Regions from separate parts of the Streptomyces sp. NPDC059957 genome, predicted to be linked through region 2. Evidence: riboswitches for the same ligand, from Rfam matches in the RefSeq annotation. Region 2 holds a riboswitch; each other region holds the start of a gene.

What was found. Region 2 has a riboswitch for cyclic di-AMP ahead of ACFWBW_RS13465 (peptidoglycan DD-metalloendopeptidase family protein). Riboswitches for the same ligand answer to the same signal wherever they lie in the genome.
Region 1: it holds a riboswitch for cyclic di-AMP, as region 2 does, so the genes downstream of both, ACFWBW_RS07855 (M23 family metallopeptidase) here and ACFWBW_RS13465 (peptidoglycan DD-metalloendopeptidase family protein) in region 2, are expected to answer to the same signal.
Region 3: it holds a riboswitch for cyclic di-AMP, as region 2 does, so the genes downstream of both, ACFWBW_RS29880 (transglycosylase family protein) here and ACFWBW_RS13465 (peptidoglycan DD-metalloendopeptidase family protein) in region 2, are expected to answer to the same signal.

Annotation. Positions count from the first base shown of each region.
Region 1 is NZ_JBHWMB010000008.1:50,448-53,993, reverse strand. Features, by position in the region: gene ACFWBW_RS07860 (M16 family metallopeptidase) at 1-944, shown strand, start outside; cyclic di-AMP (ydaO/yuaA leader) riboswitch at 1,195-1,354, shown strand; gene ACFWBW_RS07855 (M23 family metallopeptidase) at 1,367-2,161, shown strand; gene ACFWBW_RS07850 (GntR family transcriptional regulator) at 2,343-3,008, shown strand; gene ACFWBW_RS07845 (HPr family phosphocarrier protein) at 3,338-3,546, opposite strand, start outside.
Region 2 is NZ_JBHWMB010000016.1:41,337-44,882, reverse strand. Features, by position in the region: gene ACFWBW_RS13475 (aspartate aminotransferase family protein) at 1-1,027, shown strand, start outside; gene ACFWBW_RS13470 (tyrosine-protein phosphatase) at 1,047-1,868, opposite strand; cyclic di-AMP (ydaO/yuaA leader) riboswitch at 2,214-2,408, shown strand; gene ACFWBW_RS13465 (peptidoglycan DD-metalloendopeptidase family protein) at 2,413-3,420, shown strand; gene ACFWBW_RS13460 (winged helix DNA-binding domain-containing protein) at 3,487-3,546, shown strand, end outside.
Region 3 is NZ_JBHWMB010000055.1:35,750-39,295, reverse strand. Features, by position in the region: gene eno (phosphopyruvate hydratase) at 1-533, opposite strand, end outside; gene ACFWBW_RS29880 (transglycosylase family protein) at 870-1,559, opposite strand; cyclic di-AMP (ydaO/yuaA leader) riboswitch at 1,562-1,733, opposite strand; gene ACFWBW_RS29875 (transglycosylase family protein) at 2,010-3,113, opposite strand; gene ACFWBW_RS29870 (cytochrome P450) at 3,257-3,546, opposite strand, start outside.

The DNA.
Region 1 (3,546 bases), on a different contig from region 2:
TCGACGAGATCCCGCACGAGAGCGCCAACCCGCAGCGCCGCGCCGCCAAGCAGCTCTCGAAGGAGCTCTTCCCGGCCTCCCTGCGGATGTCCCGCCCGCGCCAGGGCACCGAGGAGACGGTCGCCCGCATCGACTCCGGGGCCGTACGCGCCTTCTACGAGGCCCACGTGCGCCCCGCGACCGCCACCGCGGTGGTCGTCGGCGATCTGACCGGCATCGACCTGGACGCCGTCCTGGCCGACACCCTGGGCGCCTGGACCGGTGACACCACCGCCCCGCGCCCGGTCCCGCCGATCACCGCCGACGACACGGGCCGCGTGGTCATCGTGGACCGGCCCGGCGCGGTCCAGACGCAGTTGCTGATCGGCCGCATCGGCGCGGACCGGCACGACCGGGTCTGGGCGCCCCAGGTGCTCGGCACGTACTGCCTGGGCGGCACCCTCACCTCCCGGCTGGACAAGGTGCTGCGCGAGGAGAAGGGGTACACGTACGGCGTGCGCGCCTTCGGCCAGGTGCTGCGCTCCACCGCCGACGGCAAGGGCGCCTCGATGCTCGCCATCAGCGGCTCGGTGGACACCCCGAACACCGGCCCGGCCCTGGAGGACCTCTGGACGGTGCTGCGCACCCTCGCGGAGGGCGGTCTGACCGACGCCGAACGGGACGTGGCCGTACAGAACTTGGTGGGCGTGGCCCCGCTGAAGTTCGAGACGGCGGCCTCCGTCGCGGGCACGCTCGCCGACCAGGTCGAGCAGGAGCTCCCCGACGACTACCAGGCGCAGTTGTACGCGCGGCTCGCCGAAACCGGGACGGTGGAGGCCACTTCGGCGGTCGTCAGCGCCTTCCCGGTGGACCGTCTGGTCACGGTCCTGGTCGGCGACGCCTCGCAGATCGAGGAGCCGGTGCGGGCCCTCGGGATCGGCGAAGTGACCGTGGTCACCAACTGACCTTCCGCTGACTGCCGGTGACTTCCGGCGGGTCGCCAACTGGCCCGCCGCTCAAGGGGATCCGGCAAGGGACTCCGGTGGCTTGTCCACTGGAGTCCCTTTTGCCGTTTCTGTCGCCTTTGTTGGTGTGGTTGCTTGTATGTGGTGTGGCGTACGCAACAAAAGGGCGTGTCTGTTTGGCGATTGACTGATGATCCGCCTAGCGTCGGGCCTGCTGTTCGTCAGTGGTAACCGCCGCATCCGCGGCACCGGACAGCGATCGCCGAGTCCCCGTCAGGCGCGAGCCTGGGGAGCCGGGGACCCACTTGAGTCCCTGGGGTGAATCGGACCGCCTCGCAAGAGGGGGCCCGTAGGAGACCTTCCTGCTCCGAACCCGTCAGCTAACCCGGTAGGCGAGAGGGAAGGAAAGGATCAGCCCCTTCATGGCGTTTGGCAGCAGTGCCACCGGCAAGCACCGTGGTTCGAGCCGTATGAGCCGCAGGACCGCCGGCTACGCCGGCATAGCCACGCTCGCCGCCACCGGCGTCGTCGGCTCCCTGGCCGGTCCCGCGTTCGCCGCGGACAATTCCCCCTCCATCGAGGACACCGGCAGCCTCAACACCATCGTGGTGGCCGACGAGCTCGCCGGCGACGTCGAGGCCCAGGCCCAGTCCCAGCAGCGCGCCGCCGAGGCCGCCGCCGCCAAGGCGCAGGCCGAGGCCGACGCCCGGCAGCGGGCCGCCGAGGCCAAGGCGAAGGCCGAAGCCCAGGCCAAGGCCGAGCGCGAGGCCGCCGAGCGCGCCGCTCGTGAAGAGGAGCGCAAGCGCCTCAACACCTTCGTGTCGCCGCTCGACAGCACCTCCATCAGCACCCAGTACCACGCGGGTGGCGGCATGTGGTCCTCCGGCAGCCACACCGGCATCGACTTCCGCGCCGCCTCCGGCACCGAGGTGCACGCCGTGGGCCTCGGCACCGTGGTCGAGGCGGGCTACGGCGGTGCGTACGGCAACAACGTCGTCATCAAGCACGCGGACGGCACGTACACCCAGTACGGCCACATGTCCTCGCTGAGCGTCTCCGTCGGCCAGCAGGTCACCCCGGGCCAGAAGATCGGCCTGTCGGGCTCCACCGGCAACTCCAGCGGCCCGCACCTGCACTTCGAGGCCCGCACCGGCGCCGACTACGGTTCGGACATCAACCCGGTCGCGTACCTGCGCTCGCACGGCGTCAGCATCTGACCAGCTCGCCCCACCGCACGTCTTCTGCGAAGGCCCCGGCTCTTTGAGAGCCGGGGCCTTCGCCGTGTTTTCGGCCCCGCGTGTGTGAATGTTTCGTATTTCCGGCCGCTCTCGGAAATTATCGTGTGTTGCAATAGAGTCGCAACGCGCACAGCCATACGAAAAAGGCGGAGGTCCGGTCTTGCGTATTCCCGCGCACACGGTATGCACAGCGATCCGCGACGACATCGTCTCCGGGGTGTTCGGGCCCGGCGGCCGGCTGACCGAGGAGGTGCTGGCCCGCCGGTACGGAGTCTCGCGCGTCCCGGTGCGCGAGGCGCTGCGCACGCTGGAGTCCGAGGGGTTCGTGACCACCAGGCGGCACGCGGGCGCCTGCGTGGCCGAGCCGACCGAACAGGAGGCGGCCGACCTCCTGGAGCTGCGGATGCTCCTGGAGCCCCTCGCGGCCGCCCGGGCGGCCAGACGGCGCAGCGAGGCCCACCTCAAGGTGCTGCGCGGCCTGGTCAGGCTGGGCCAGGAGCGGGCCAGGAGGGGCCAGGGGGAGGACCTGCGCTCCCTGGGCGGCTGGTTCCACGAGACGCTCTCCCAGGCCTCGGGCAGCCCCGGGCTGATTGCGCTGCTCACCCAGATGCGCCACAAGGTGGCCTGGATGTACGTGGTGGAGGCCCCGGTGCGGCCCGTGGAGTCCTGGGCGGAGCACGGCGCGATCGTGGACGCGGTGGCCCGGGGCGACGCCGAGCGGGCGCGGGCGCTGACCGCGCTGCACGTGGACAGGGCGGCGGGGGCGCACCGGCTGCGCGTGAGGACTTTGCAACCTGCCGTAAACACGGCGGGCGTCCCGCATTAACAAACGCCGTATACAAAGGTGGGATATCCGGGCCGGTAATTCAGGCCCATGCCCCGAGCTTTATTTCGCCGCCGGAATTCGGCCCTATGGAATCGGGCGTGCCGGAATGGCGGTGTGTATTTCCACCCGGGCCGATGAGCCGGTGAGTGAGCGCGGGCGAGCCCGGGGCCGGCGGGGCGGCGGGGCGGCGGGTCGAGGAGCCTGCGGGCCGACCGGATCTCCGCGCGAAAAGCAGTGAAGCCGTTGCCCTCGACCGTGGCGGTCGGGGGCAACGGCTTCGCCGTGCAAGTCCTGCAAGTCTGCGAGTCCTGCGGGTCGAACCCGAAGGGTCAGACGGTCTCGGGAAGCTCCTCGAGCCCCTCGGCGACCAGCTTCGCGAGGCGGTCCAGCGCGGCCTCGGCGCCGTCGGCCTCGGACGAGAGGACGATCTCCTCGCCGCCCTGGGCGCCCAGGCCCAGAACCGCCAGCATGGAGGCGGCGTTGACGGGGTCGCCGCCGGCCTTCGCGATGGTCACCGGGACGCCGGAAGCGGTCGTCG
Region 2 (3,546 bases):
CTTCGGCAACAGCGGCACCGAGGCGGTGGAGACCGCCCTGAAGTTCGCCCGGTACGCCACCGGGCGGCCCAGGGTCCTCTACTGCGACCACGCCTTCCACGGGCTCACCACGGGCTCGCTCTCGGTCAACGGCGAGGCCGGCTTCCGCGACGGCTTCGCGCCGCTGCTGCCGGACACCAAGGTCACCCTCGGGGACCTGGCCGCGCTGGAGCGGGAGCTGAAGAAGGGGGACGTGGCGGCCTTCGTCGTCGAGCCGATCCAGGGCAAGGGGGTGCTCGCCGCCCCGCCCGGGTACCTGCCGGCCGCACAGGAGCTGCTGCACCGGCACGGGGCGCTGCTGATCGCGGACGAGGTGCAGACCGGCCTCGGACGGACCGGCGACTTCTACGCCTACCAGCACGAGGCCGGGGTCGAACCGGACCTGGTGTGCGTGGCCAAGGCCCTGTCCGGCGGCTACGTGCCCGTCGGCGCGACCCTGGGCAAGGACTGGATCTTCAAGAAGGTCTACTCCTCCATGGACCGGGTGCTCGTCCACTCCGCCAGCTTCGGCTCCAACGCCCAGGCGATGGCGGCCGGGCTCGCCGTCCTGTCCGTCATGGAGGACGAGCAGGTGGTGGCCCATGCCCGCGCCATGGGCGACCTGCTGCGCGGGCGGCTCGCCGCGCTCGTGGACGAGTACGAACTGCTCCACGAGGTACGGGGACGCGGGCTGATGATCGGCATCGAGTTCGGCCGGCCGTCCTCGCTTGGGCTGCGGAGCCGCTGGAGCATGCTGCAGGCGGCGCGCAAGGGGCTGTTCGCGCAGATGGTCGTGGTGCCGCTGCTGCAGAAGCACCGGATCCTCACGCAGGTCTCCGGCGACCACCTGGAAGTGATCAAGCTGATCCCGCCGCTGATCGTGAACGAGGCGGACGTCGACCGGTTCGTCGGCGCCTTCCGTGCGGTCATGGACGAGGCCCACGGCGGTGGCGCGCTGATGTGGGACTTCGGCCGGACACTGGTGAGGCAGGCCGTCGCGAACCGCTGACGGCCCACCTCGTGGGGCGTCAGTCCAGCAGCCGGTCGCGGAGCCGGTCGAGGGTCTCGGGCGTGAGCCCGAGGCCCTCGGCGAGGTAGCGCTCCGCTCCGCCCCACTCCTCGTCGATGGTGTCGAAGGCCGTGGTCAGATACGGGGCGCGGGCGTCGAAGAGCGGGGCGAGCAGCTCCATCACCTCGGGGGCGCGGGCCTCGGGTGAGTCACTGCCCCGGCGGACCCGGTAGCGGTTGTGCGGGGCGTTCGACTCCAGGTAGTCCGCGAGGATCGCCTCCCGCTCGACGCCCAGCGCGAGCAGGGTGACGGCGATCGACAGGCCCGCCCGGTCCTTTCCGGCGGCGCAGTGCATGAGCGCAGGGACGCTGTCCTCGGCGAGCGCGTGCACCACCCGGCTGTGCTCGGCGGTACGGGTCCGGATCATCGTCCGGTACGAACGGGACATCCGCGCGGCGGCTTTGCCCTCGCCCAGGATCTCGCGCAGCTGCGCCAGGTCCCCTTCGCGGACCATCTTCCAGAACTCGCTGCCGTCGGCCGGATCCGACAGCGGAATGTTGACGTTGAGCACCCCGGGCAGCTCCACGTCCGCACCCTCCAGCGCGTGGTCGGCGCCGTTGCGGAAGTCGAAGACGGTGTGCAGTCCGAGCGATCCGAGGAACTCCGCGTCGCTTTCGGTGGCATGCGCCAGATGTCCGCTTCGGAACAGTCGTCCCGACTTGACCCTTCGCCCGTCCGCGGTCGGCAGGCCGCCCACGTCGCGGAAGTTGCGCACTCCGGTCAGTGGCGGTTCCGGCGCCACCGGATCGGTGTGGGGGCTCTGGGGTATCTGCTGGGTCACAGGGGCTCCTCCGTGTCTCCGTGTGGTCGTCGTAGCGGTCGCCGCGGTCGTCGTTGCGTGTGTCCGAATTACGCTACTTGCTGGCAACTTGCCATAGCGAGGGGCGAGATCGGACACGTCCCCGTGAGCCAGATCATACGGTGACCGTGAGTGCCTGATCGCGAATGGCGAATTCCCCTGTCCGGGCGGCTGTTGGGGGAGGGGAATGGACACAGGGTGACCGTGATTCCGCCGGTCCATCATCACTGGGAATCCATCCGGGAATTCGGGACTTGTTCCGTGCGGTCGGGCTCGATTACCTTCGCGATCGATCCGGATGGACCGCCTAATCCTGCCGCCGTCCGGAAACCGCACCCGACTATTCACGCGCGCGGCAGGAGCGGGGGAACCAGGTAAGCCGCTGTTCCGGAGCTCCTCAGGGATCTTTACAACGGGACAGCTCGGGGTGAAGCCATGCATGTGCTGTTCATCGGCACATACGCGGCCGGACATCTCCAGTCCGAACCCGACAGCTCACCTCGCAGGCGTCGGAGAGGAATTCGCCATGTCCGGAACGGGTAAGCACCGCCGTCCCAAGTCCCGCTCGATATCCCGCGGGTTCGCCGCCGCGGGCACCGGTGGCGCGGCCCTCGCGCTTCCGCTGCTCGGCGCCACCGGCGCCCATGCCGCGGGCGTCCCGGCAGCCGCGCCCGCCGCCGCTCCGGTCCAGGCCCCGCAGGCCGTGGCCGCGCAGGCGGTGTCGACCTTCCAGGCCGCACCCGTCGCCGTGCAGGCCGCCCCCACCGTCTACACCGTGGTGGCGGGCGACTACCTCTCCAAGATCGCCGAGCGCCAGCACCTCACCGGCGGCTGGGAGCAGCTCTACGCGGACAACCTCGAGGCCGTCGGCACCGACCCGTCGCTGATCCACCCGGGCCTCGAGCTCACGCTCGGCGCGAAGGGCTCGGCTCCGGCCGCGGCGGCCGAGTCCGCGCCGGCCGAAACGCCGAAGCCGGCCAAGAAGTCCGCTTCCTCCGGTTCCTCCACTTCTGGCCATTCGTCGGATTCTTCGGACTCCTCCGACTCGTCCGACTCCTCGGATTCCTCTGATCAGGCAGCCGCGCCCGTCGCCAAGGCGCCCGCCAAGCAGCAGGGCGGCTCCGCGTCGACCGGCTTCGTGGCCCCGGTCACCGGCGGCCCGTCCACCGCCTACAAGACCGCCGGGGCCATGTGGTCCAGCGGCTACCACACCGGTGTCGACTTCTCCGCGAGCACCGGCACCACCGTCAGGGCGGTCGGAGCCGGCACCGTGGTCTCCGCCGGCTGGAGCGGCGCGTACGGCAACGAGGTCGTCATCCGCCACACCGACGGCAAGTACAGCCAGTACGCGCACCTCTCCCAGCTGTCCGTCTCCTCCGGCCAGAGCGTCACCGGCGGCCAGACCATCGGCCTCTCCGGTTCGACGGGCAACTCGACCGGCCCGCACCTGCACTTCGAGATCCGCACCGGTCCCTCGTACGGATCGGACATCGACCCGCTGGCCTACCTCCGGTCCAAGGGCGTCAGCATCTGAATCCGAGGCGCTGTCGGAGGTGCCGGTTAGGCTGCCCGTTTCGACAGGGGACGGGACGGTCTTGGCATGAAGGTCAGTGCAGGGGAGCTCAACCGCTCCACGCTCGCACGGCAGTTGCTGCTGCGG
Region 3 (3,546 bases), on a different contig from region 2:
GAGAAGGACTCCGCGCCGATCGGGGCGATCATGAACTCCTGGATGTCGACGTTGGAGTCGGCGTGCGACCCACCGTTCAGGATGTTCATCATCGGAACGGGCAGCAGGTGCGCGTTCGGGCCGCCGAGGTAGCGGAAGAGCGGGAGGTCCGAGGCCTCGGACGCGGCGTGCGCGACGGCGAGGGAGACGCCCAGGATGGCGTTGGCGCCGAGGGAGCCCTTGTTCTCGGTGGCGTCCAGGTCGATCATCGCCTGGTCGATCAGGCGCTGCTCGGTGGCGTCGTAGCCGACGAGCTCCGGGCCGAGCTGCTCGATGACGGCGAGGACGGCCTTCTCTACGCCCTTGCCCATGTAGCGGTTGGGGTCACCGTCACGGAGCTCGACGGCTTCGAACGCTCCGGTGGAGGCGCCGGACGGGACTGCAGCACGGCCGGTGCTGCCATCGTCGAGGCCCACCTCGACCTCGACCGTGGGGTTGCCTCGGGAGTCCAGGATTTCCCGGGCTACGACGACGTCGATGGACGGCACGAGCATCTCCTTCTGGGATGTGACGCTGGGTGTGCGGTGGCATGTCAGGCCGTGGGATGGCCTTGCCGCTTAGAGCCTAACCGCCTCCGGGCACTCGGCCGGCCGACCGCCCGGGGGCTGGGACGAAAAAGGGCCTGAATGCCCCTCTTACAGGACATAGGACCCTTGATCATCGGCCTTTCGGAGGCCCCGTCAGACCGTCGGCACCCGCACACAGCACCGCCCGGCGCGAAGGGGGTTGCGCGCCGGGCGGTGGAATTACGCGGTGGAACTACTGCGTGTCGCGAAAGCGGACACGACCGTTCTCACAGGTTTCAGCTGGGGTTCAGCTTCAGCTGAGCTTCAGCTGAGCTTCAGCTTCTGGCCCGGGAAGATCAGGTTGGCGTCCGTGACGATGTCCTTGTTGAGCTCGAAGAGCTTCTCCCAGCCACCGGACACGTTGTTCGCGTCGGCGATCGCACCCAGCGTGTCGCCGGACTTGACCGCGTAGGAGCCGTTGCCCGTCTTGGGGGCCTCGGCCTTCGGGGCGGCGGCCGGACGCTCGGAGCGGGTGGTCGGAGCCTCGACGCGCTTGGTCTCCTTCTTCGCCTCGGTCTTCTTCTCCTGCTTCGGCTGCGTCTTCGGCTTGGCGGGTGCCTGCGCCGATCCGCCGGTGTAGGAGGAGTTCGACAGGCCGACGCCGCAGTGCGGCCAGGCGCCCTTGCCCTGGCCCTTGAGGACCTTCTCGGCGATGGCTATCTGCTGCGACTTGGAGGCCTGGTTGGCCTGCGAGGCGTACGCCTTGCCGCCGTACGCGGCCCACGTGGAGGACGAGAACTGCAGGCCGCCGTAGTAGCCGTTGCCCGTGTTGATGGACCAGTTGCCGCCGGACTCGCACGAGGCGACGCGGTCCCACTCGGAAGCGGTCGCGGCCGAGGCGGTGCCCGCGGCCATCAGCGGAGCCGCGACGGCGACACCGGCGACACCGGCGAGCGTGACGATGCGGACGGCCTTGGAACCGCGACGGTGCTTGCCCTTGCCCGAAAGCAGCATGGAGTTCTCCTCACCGACGCCTACGAGGTGAGCTGTCGGGTTCGGGCGAGTGAGTGCCCGGCCGAGCGACCTAGCGCTTGGCTTAACCCCTAGCCGGTTCCGTGACCGTCTCTCAACGGCCCTTCCCGGCGCCTACCTTGGTTCCCCCGCTCCTGCCTTCGGCGCTTTACGCGACGAGTGTTCCCTCCGTCCGCCGGCAGGATTCGGCGATGCGGTCGAAGGAGCCCGCGGTGGCGGGCGATTCAGAAGGTAGACAGGTCTCCCCCCGATGTTCAACGAGCGACATCGGGGGGAAACGGTGCCTACTTGCGCTCCCCGAAAGGGCGTTTGCGCAGGTGAGGGCGGGGTTTGCGGAACCCTCCGGGCCGGACACGCCAGTTGACCTGAAGAGACACATGTCTCACTTACAGAAAACGGACAATCAGCTGGTTCCGGGCGCCTCAAGTGTCCTTATTGATGCGTTAGATCCAGGTTCTGACCGGGCTTGATCAGGTCCGCGTCGTCGCCGATGACCTGCTCGTTGGCCTCGTAGAGGCCCTTCCAGCCGCCCTTCACTCCGTTGGCGTCCGCGATCGCGATCAGACTGTCGCCCGCCTTCACGGTGTACGTCGGCTCCGACGCGGCGTCAGACGCGGCGGGCGTCTCGACGGCGGCCGGGCCGCGGTGCTTGCCGCCGCCCTCGCTCGCGCCGGGGGCCGCCGGAGCGGTCGGGGAGGCGGACTCGCCGGGTGCGGCCGGAGCCGTCGGGGCCGTGGGATCAATCGGGTTGACCGGGTTTGCCGGGTTCTCCGAATTACCCGGGTTCGTCGGCTTCGCCCCGTTCCCAGGGTCGGACGGGGTCCCAGGGCCTGACGGGGTCTCCGGAGACGACGGGGCCACCGGAAGGGTCGGGCCCACCGGAAGGGTCGCGTCCGCGGACGGCGGTGCGGGAGTGGCGGGGTCCGTCGGGCTCGTGGGAGGCGTCGGGTCGCCCGGGAGGCCGGGAGGCGGCGTCTGGGCGTCCGGCGGGGGCATGACGGGCAGTTCGCCGGGCACGCCGATCGGATAGTCGGGCAGCACCGAGGCCGGCGGGGACGTCGGGCCCCCCTGCGACGGAGCCCCGAAGTCCGTGGACGTGCCCGAGCCCGTGTGGGGCACGGAGTCGTCGGGGCGGGACGGGGCGGGGGTCGCGGACGCGGAACCACCGGGCAGGCCCGGGTTCACCTCGGCGGCGGGCGCGTCCTGCGTCAGACCGGCCTGCACCGCGCACAGCGGCCACGCCACGGGGCCCTGGGAGGCCAGGACCCGTTCGGCCACGGCGATCTGCTGGGAGCGGCTGGCGAGGTCGGCGCGCTCGGCGAAGTCGAGCCCGCCGGCGCCCTTCCACTGCTCCTGGCTGAACTGCAGCCCGCCGTACGCGCCGCCGCCGAAGTTGGCGCTCCATGTACCGCCGCTCTCACACTCGGCGACCCTGTCCCAAGTCGAGGTCTCCGCGGCGCTCGCGCCGGTGGCGGCGAGCAGGGGCAGGGCGAGTGCGGTGCCGGTGACTCCGGCGGTGACGACAAGTGCGGGCACTTGTCGGGGGCGTCTGTGGCGGCCGTTCCCGGAACGCATGAGGCTGCACCTTTCGCATAACGGCGGGGTAACGGCAGAACCTAGCGGCCTTCGAACGCCAGTCACAAGTTTGGGCAGCGAACTGACTTCCGGTCAGGGTGGTTTCAGGTGTTTTGGGACTTTGATTCGACGGTGAAGCGGACCGGAAGCGTCCGCAGCCCCCGCATGATGAGCCCGCCGCGCCAGCGCAGCTCCTCGGGAGCCACGGCCAGTTCCAGATCGGGCAGCCGCGTCAGCAGGGTCGCGAGCGCGGTCTGCCCTTCGAGCCTCGCGAGCGGGGCGCCCAGGCAGTAGTGGATGCCGTGCCCGTAACCGAGGTGCTGATTGTCGGCCCGGGAGAGGTCCAGGGTGTCCGGTTCGTCGAACCGTTCGGGGTCCCGGTCGGCGGCCGCCA